Regions from separate parts of the Paenibacillus salivarius genome, predicted to be linked through region 1. Evidence: a T-box and tRNA genes for the amino acid it is inferred to sense, from the RefSeq annotation. Region 1 holds a T-box; the other holds one or more tRNA genes.
What was found. The T-box of region 1 lies ahead of tyrS (tyrosine--tRNA ligase). A T-box ahead of a tRNA ligase gene usually reads a tRNA of that ligase, here a tRNA-Tyr.
Positions count from the first base shown of each region.

Region 2: it has a tRNA-Tyr gene. The T-box ahead of tyrS (tyrosine--tRNA ligase) is inferred to sense a tRNA for this amino acid. The anticodon was not compared.

Region 1 covers NZ_CP195592.1:5,095,972-5,099,440, forward strand. The annotation lists one part of gene ACSFXJ_RS23655 (IS3 family transposase) at 1-694, shown strand, start outside; gene tyrS (tyrosine--tRNA ligase) at 792-2,051, opposite strand; T-box leader at 2,138-2,365, opposite strand; gene murA (UDP-N-acetylglucosamine 1-carboxyvinyltransferase) at 2,758-3,469, opposite strand, start outside.
Region 2 covers NZ_CP195592.1:4,654,884-4,658,352, reverse strand. The annotation lists rRNA gene ACSFXJ_RS21610 (23S ribosomal RNA) at 1-1,179, shown strand, start outside; tRNA gene ACSFXJ_RS21605 (tRNA-Asn) at 1,244-1,319, shown strand; tRNA gene ACSFXJ_RS21600 (tRNA-Ser) at 1,324-1,415, shown strand; tRNA gene ACSFXJ_RS21595 (tRNA-Glu) at 1,437-1,511, shown strand; tRNA gene ACSFXJ_RS21590 (tRNA-Val) at 1,595-1,670, shown strand; tRNA gene ACSFXJ_RS21585 (tRNA-Met) at 1,692-1,765, shown strand; tRNA gene ACSFXJ_RS21580 (tRNA-Asp) at 1,797-1,873, shown strand; tRNA gene ACSFXJ_RS21575 (tRNA-Phe) at 1,896-1,971, shown strand; tRNA gene ACSFXJ_RS21570 (tRNA-Thr) at 1,993-2,068, shown strand; tRNA gene ACSFXJ_RS21565 (tRNA-Tyr) at 2,072-2,157, shown strand; tRNA gene ACSFXJ_RS21560 (tRNA-Trp) at 2,165-2,238, shown strand; tRNA gene ACSFXJ_RS21555 (tRNA-His) at 2,265-2,340, shown strand; tRNA gene ACSFXJ_RS21550 (tRNA-Gln) at 2,365-2,439, shown strand; tRNA gene ACSFXJ_RS21545 (tRNA-Gly) at 2,446-2,520, shown strand; tRNA gene ACSFXJ_RS21540 (tRNA-Cys) at 2,532-2,605, shown strand; tRNA gene ACSFXJ_RS21535 (tRNA-Leu) at 2,616-2,701, shown strand; tRNA gene ACSFXJ_RS21530 (tRNA-Arg) at 2,717-2,793, shown strand; tRNA gene ACSFXJ_RS21525 (tRNA-Leu) at 2,828-2,907, shown strand; gene ACSFXJ_RS21520 (class I SAM-dependent methyltransferase) at 3,042-3,469, shown strand, end outside.

The DNA of each region.
Region 1 (3,469 bases):
GAAAATCCGGGAACTTTGCATTCAACATAAATTTCGATATGGTTACCGGAAGATTACGGCATTACTTCGGATGGAATGTAAGATTAACCATAAACGCGTGCAGCGGATTATGCAGCGAGAGGGGCTCCAATGTCGTGTCAAAGTGAAGAAACGCAAACCTACAGGGCAGCCAGCTTACATCGCAGAACACTTGTTAAAGCGTCAGTTTCAGGCCGATGTCCCCATGCAAAAACTCGTAACAGACATTACGTATTTGCCGTTTGGCGGAAAAACATTGTACCTGTCGAGTATTTTGGACTTGTTTAATGGAGAGATTGTGGCTTACAGTATAGCAGACAAGCAAGACACGACTCTTGTTCTAGACACGTTAAACCAATTACCAGCTGTACCGGGTATGATGCTCCATAGCGATCAAGGCAGCGTTTATACGTCTCAGGCTTATCAGGCGGCTATAAAAGGAAAAGGCATTACCATGAGCATGTCCCGCAAGGGAACGCCCGCTGATAATGCCCCCATCGAATCGTTTCATTCCACACTAAAGTCTGAAACGTTCTATCTCGAAGGTTTAACCTGTACGACGACGGCAATCGTCGAACAGACCGTTCGAGACTACATTACTTACTATAACTCAATTCGCATTCAAACAAAACTAAACAACCAGTCACCGGTTCATTTCCGGCAACTGGCTGCTTAGACTTGTAAGGTGTTTTGATCCCTGTCTCACAAACGGGGGTCAGTCCCATCCGGGTAACGGCTTCTTTGTGTTGCTTATTCGTCATTCTATTTCCGCGCTAGGACAATTTCACCAGGCTGTAGTTTTTCTTACCTTTACGGATAATGATGAAACGTCCTCCGATCGCTTGATCGGCGTTGATCTCGAATTCCAACTCGTTGATACGTTCGCCGTTTACCGAGATCGCGCCTTTCGTAATATCCTCGCGCGCCTGGCGTTTGGACGGCTCGATGCCCAGCTCGACCAGCCAATCCACGATGTTCTTCGCTTCCGACGTGGCTTCGAAGGTCGGCATTTCTTTAAAGCCCTGCTCGATCTCCTCGGCGGTCAACGATTTGATATCGCCGGTGAACAAGGCAGCCGTAATCCGCTTCGCCTGTTCCAGCAACTCCTCGCTATGAACGAACCGGGTCATTTCCTCGGCAAGCTTCTTTTGCGCTTCGCGTTTATGCGGCTCGGTCTCTACCTTTTCCGCGAGTTCTTCAATTTCCTCTTTGGACAGGAACGTGAAGTATTTCAAGTATTTGACGACATCGCGATCATCGGTATTGGCCCAGAACTGGTAAAATTCGAACGGCGTCGTTTTGTTCGGATCCAACCAGATGGCTCCCCCAGCCGTTTTGCCGAATTTCGTACCGTCGGCTTTCAGCATCAGCGGAATGGTGAGGCCAAACGCTTTCGCCTCCGACCCTTCCTTCTTACGGATAAGATCCAAGCCGCTCGTAATATTGCCCCATTGATCCGAGCCCCCGATTTGCAGCTGCACATCCTCATGCTGATATAAATGAAGGAAGTCGAGAGACTGAAGGATTTGGTACGAAAATTCCGTGAACGAAATTCCCGTTTCAAGCCTGCTGGACACGACATCCTTGGCAAGCATCGCATTGATGCTGAAGTTTTTCCCGTAATCCCGCAAGAACTCGATCACATTGATTTTGTGCGTCCAGTCGTAGTTGTTTACAAGCCGGACCTGGTTGTCGCCTTCCGTGACGAACAGCTTTTTCATTTGCGCCGTCAACGCTTCGACGTTGGCCTGAACCTGCTCCAGCGTTTGCAGCGAACGCTCGGTTTGGCGGCCGCTCGGATCGCCGATCGTGCCGGTAGCCCCGCCGATCAAAATAACCGGGCGATGGCCGGCAAGCTGAAACCGTTTCAGCACCATGAAAGGAATCAAGTGCCCGATATGCATGCTGTCGCCGGTCGGATCGACGCCGCAGTATAAAGAGACGGATTTCTGATTGGTCAGCTCGCGAAGGCCCTCGGCGTCCGTTTGCTGGTTAATGGCTTCCCGCCATTCGAGTTCATCGATAATATTCATTTTTTGCATGGTGTTCCACTCCTTCAAATCATGGTTTGAACCTCGGTATTTTTTAAGCGGATAACAAAAAAGTCCCCAGTCTAATGACTAGGGACGATTATTCACCGCGTTACCACCCAAGTTGCACCGAATCAAGCTTCCATACTCCGCTCTATCCGATACCTCTCCCGGCGATTATCGTTCACCGTTACCGCCCGGCATTACCCGGGATACTCCAGAGTGTAATTCGCATGCTTATTGTGTATCGGGTTTCATCACCCCCGACTTTCTGGAACAGGGAATAAGCCGCTACTGATCTCCTTCAACGTATATCATTTATGAAATTAACGACAGTATATTGAAAAACAGGAGCAAAGTCAACCGTGAAGATAAGGCAATCTTCTCGGTGTATGTACATAGCCCTACAAGCTGTACGTTCTACAACATTTTTCCCATCTATGAACTACCTTGCTCCACGATGCTGTAGTTTATACAACATTTTAGAACAGAATAAACCGAAATAAGGATGAAATGGGCTCAAATGCTGGACACAGTACAATATATTCAGCCTTCACTCTTCTTCCATAACCAAAATGTTGTATAAAATGCACCCTTAGACTCCCCGACCCCTCCTCCCATGAAAAAGAGATCTCATCCCGTTTACAGCAAAAAAGCCACACCCCAAAGGACGTAGCCATTTTTTTCGAATTTATGGGTCGGTATTACTTTACGCCAAGGAAGGCTGAATTTTAAGAATCGGCCGATCCCCTTGAATCGCCGCAGGCGCTTTACCCGCCTGAGGAGCCGCTTCCTTGTTCTCGGTAATACGCCAGATGTCGGCGCCCAGTCCGGCCAGCTTTTCGGCCAGATTGACATAGCCGCGATCGATATGATGCGTACCGCTTACCTCAGTCGTACCGTCCGCAACGAGACCCGCAATAATCAGCGCGGCACCCGCTCTCAAATCGGTCGCACACACTTTGGCTCCGCTCAATTTGGTTCCGCCGGTCACGATCGATGTCCGGCCTTCGACTTTGATTTCCGCATTCATCAGGCGGAATTGGTCGACATGCATAAAGCGATTTTCAAAAATCGTTTCCGTCACAACGCTGGTGCCTTCCGATACGAGCAGGAGAGCCATCATTTGCGATTGCATGTCTGTCGGGAATCCTGGATACGGCAATGTTTTGACATCAACCGCCTTTAACGGTTTATCCGCGATAACCCGCACTCCGTTTTCATGTACTTCCACCTGTACGCCCATCTCTTCCAGCTTGGAAATGATCGGGCCCAAATGATCGGCAATAGCCCCTTCCACGAATACGTTGCCGCCGGTCATGGCTGCAGCGATCATGAAAGTCCCGGCTTCGATACGGTCCGGAATTACGGTATGTTCCACTCCGTGGAGCTTCTCTACGCCTTCGATGCGAATGATGCCT
Region 2 (3,469 bases), 440 kb from region 1:
GGGGTGCCTCGGTAGGGTGAATAGCCCGAGGGGGCCGCAGTGAAAAGGCCCAAGCGACTGTTTAGCAAAAACACAGGTCTGTGCGAAGCCGCAAGGCGAAGTATACGGGCTGACGCCTGCCCGGTGCTGGAAGGTTAAGGGGAGTGGTTAGGGAGCAATCCCGAAGCTATGAACTGAAGCCCCAGTAAACGGCGGCCGTAACTATAACGGTCCTAAGGTAGCGAAATTCCTTGTCAGGTAAATTCTGACCCGCACGAATGGCGTAACGACTTGGGCGCTGTCTCAACGAGAGATCCGGTGAAATTTTAATACCTGTGAAGATGCAGGTTACCCGCGACAAGACGGAAAGACCCCATGGAGCTTTACTGCAGCTTGATATTGGACTTTGATACGATTTGTACAGGATAGGTGGGAGCCTAGGAAGCCGGAGCGCCAGCTTCGGTGGAGGCGCCGTTGGGATACCACCCTGATCGTATCGGAGTTCTAACCTGGTACCGTGATCCGGTGCGGGGACAGTGTCAGGCGGGCAGTTTGACTGGGGCGGTCGCCTCCTAAAGAGTAACGGAGGCGCCCCAAGGTTCCCTCAGAATGGTTGGAAATCATTCGAAGAGTGCAAAGGCATAAGGGAGCTTGACTGCGAGACTGACAAGTCGAGCAGGGACGAAAGTCGGGCTTAGTGATCCGGTGGTACCGCATGGAAGGGCCATCGCTCAACGGATAAAAGCTACCCTGGGGATAACAGGCTTATCTCCCCCAAGAGTCCACATCGACGGGGAGGTTTGGCACCTCGATGTCGGCTCATCGCATCCTGGGGCTGAAGTAGGTCCCAAGGGTTGGGCTGTTCGCCCATTAAAGCGGTACGCGAGCTGGGTTCAGAACGTCGTGAGACAGTTCGGTCCCTATCTGTCGTGGGCGTAGGAAATTTGAGAGGAGCTGTCCTTAGTACGAGAGGACCGGGATGGACGCACCGCTGGTGCACCAGTTGTTCCGCCAGGAGCACAGCTGGGTAGCTAAGTGCGGACGGGATAAGCGCTGAAAGCATCTAAGCGTGAAGCCCCCCTCAAGATGAGATTTCCCAACTCGTAAGACCCCTTGAAGACGACGAGGTTGATAGGCTGGGGGTGGAAGCACAGCAATGTGTGGAGCTGACCAGTACTAATCGGTCGAGGGCTTATCCAAAGAACTAAACACGCAAATGAAGTTTCGTATCCAGTTTTCAGGCGATCAAAGCTTGAATAAATATTCCCTGATAGCTCAGTTGGTAGAGCACTCGACTGTTAATCGAGTTGTCACAGGTTCGAGTCCTGTTCGGGGAGCCATTATGGAGAGGTGTCCGAGTTGGCCGAAGGAGCACGATTGGAAATCGTGTAGGCGTCACAAGCGTCTCGAGGGTTCGAATCCCTCTCTCTCCGCCATCATATTTCTTTCATAAGCAAGGCCCGTTGGTCAAGGGGTTAAGACACCTCCCTTTCACGGAGGTAACAGGGGTTCGAATCCCCTACGGGTCACCACTTTCTTTAAAGCTACATAAAAGCTTTGCGAAAGACTTGATTTTAAACCGCTTTTTCTGGTACAATATGATTTGTCTTTCCTCGGAGGCTTAGCTCAGCTGGGAGAGCATCTGCCTTACAAGCAGAGGGTCGGGGGTTCGATCCCCTCAGCCTCCACCATATAAGATTTACTTTTACTGACGCGGGGTGGAGCAGCCCGGTAGCTCGTCGGGCTCATAACCCGAAGGCCGCAGGTTCAAATCCTGCCCCCGCAATTATCCCTTTAACAGGGATATCCAATAGTGTGGAGCCGTGGTGTAGAGGCCTAACATGCCTGCCTGTCACGCAGGAGACCGCGGGTTCGAATCCCGTCGGCTCCGCCATTTTAAGTAAATATGCAAGTGAGGCTCGGTAGCTCAGTCGGTAGAGCAGAGGACTGAAAATCCTCGTGTCGGCGGTTCGATTCCGTCCCGAGCCACCATTAAAACTGAATGCATCAAATGCCGGTGTAGCTCAATTGGTAGAGCAACTGACTTGTAATCAGTAGGTTGGGGGTTCAAGTCCTCTCGCCGGCACCATTTGGAGGCTTAGCGAAGTGGCCAAACGCAGCAGACTGTAAATCTGTTCTCGTACGAGTTCGGTGGTTCGAATCCATCAGCCTCCACCAGTTTTAAAGGGGCATAGTTTAAAGGTAGAACAAAGGTCTCCAAAACCTTTGGTGTGGGTTCAATTCCTGCTGCCCCTGCCATTTTTTCAAAACTAAATATTTTTATGGCGGTCGTGGCGAAGGGGTTAACGCACCGGATTGTGGCTCCGGCACTCGTGGGTTCAAGTCCCATCGATCGCCCCATTATTTTTACTAACAACTTCATGTTGGGGATTAGCCAAGCGGTAAGGCAACGGACTTTGACTCCGTCATGCATAGGTTCGAATCCTATATCCCCAGCCATTTTACGCGGACGTGGCTCAGCGGTAGAGCATCGCCTTGCCAAGGCGAGGGTCGCGGGTTCGATTCCCGTCGTCCGCTCCATTTTTTTATAAGGCGCCATAGCCAAGTGGTAAGGCACAGCTCTGCAAAAGCTCTACCCCCAGTTCGAATCTGGGTGGCGCCTCCATTTTCTTTTCGCGGGAGTGGCGGAATCGGCAGACGCACAGGACTTAAAATCCTGCGGTAGGTGACTACCGTACCAGTTCAAGTCTGGTCTTCCGCACTTTTTTTGGTTTATGTGCCCTTAGCTCAGCTGGATAGAGCGTTTGACTACGAATCAAAAGGTCAGGAGTTCGAATCTCTTAGGGCACGCCATTATAACTCGCTTTAAGAAAATAAATATTTATATGCCGGTGTGGCGGAATTGGCAGACGCGCGCGACTCAAAATCGTGAGGGAAACCGTGGGGGTTCGAGTCCCTTCACCGGCATCACGCAAACAGGTTTGTAAATTGCTTTTGAAGCAGTTTACAAGCCTGTTTTTATTTGCATTGCCCCTCAATTTCTAACCGTTTAGAATGTATAGATAAAGTTTTCGATAGTAATCGTTAAGGAGGTTGATTGCATGAAACAAAATAGCTATGATAATCCGGGTTTCTTTGCGAAATACAGCCAGATGCCCCGTTCCATAGGAGGACTTGATGCTGCCGGGGAGTGGTCCGTTTTTCGGGCGATGCTTCCGGAGCTTCGGGACAAAAAAGTGCTTGATCTCGGTTGCGGTTATGGTTGGCACAGCAGATATGTCCGGGAGCATGATGCCAGGTTCGTGGTAGGTTTGGATCTCTCTGAAAAAATGCTGGAGCGTGCCAGAACCATGACCCAGGATGACCAAATTCAGTATCGGCGGAGCGCAATTGAAGATATCAATTATTCCGAAGGGGAGTTTGACCTGGTGATCAGTTCCCTCGCACTCCATTATGTTGAAGATTTTGATAGCATCTGCCGAAAAGTTTATCGCTGTCTCGCCCCCGGCGGTTCTTTCGTGTATTCGGT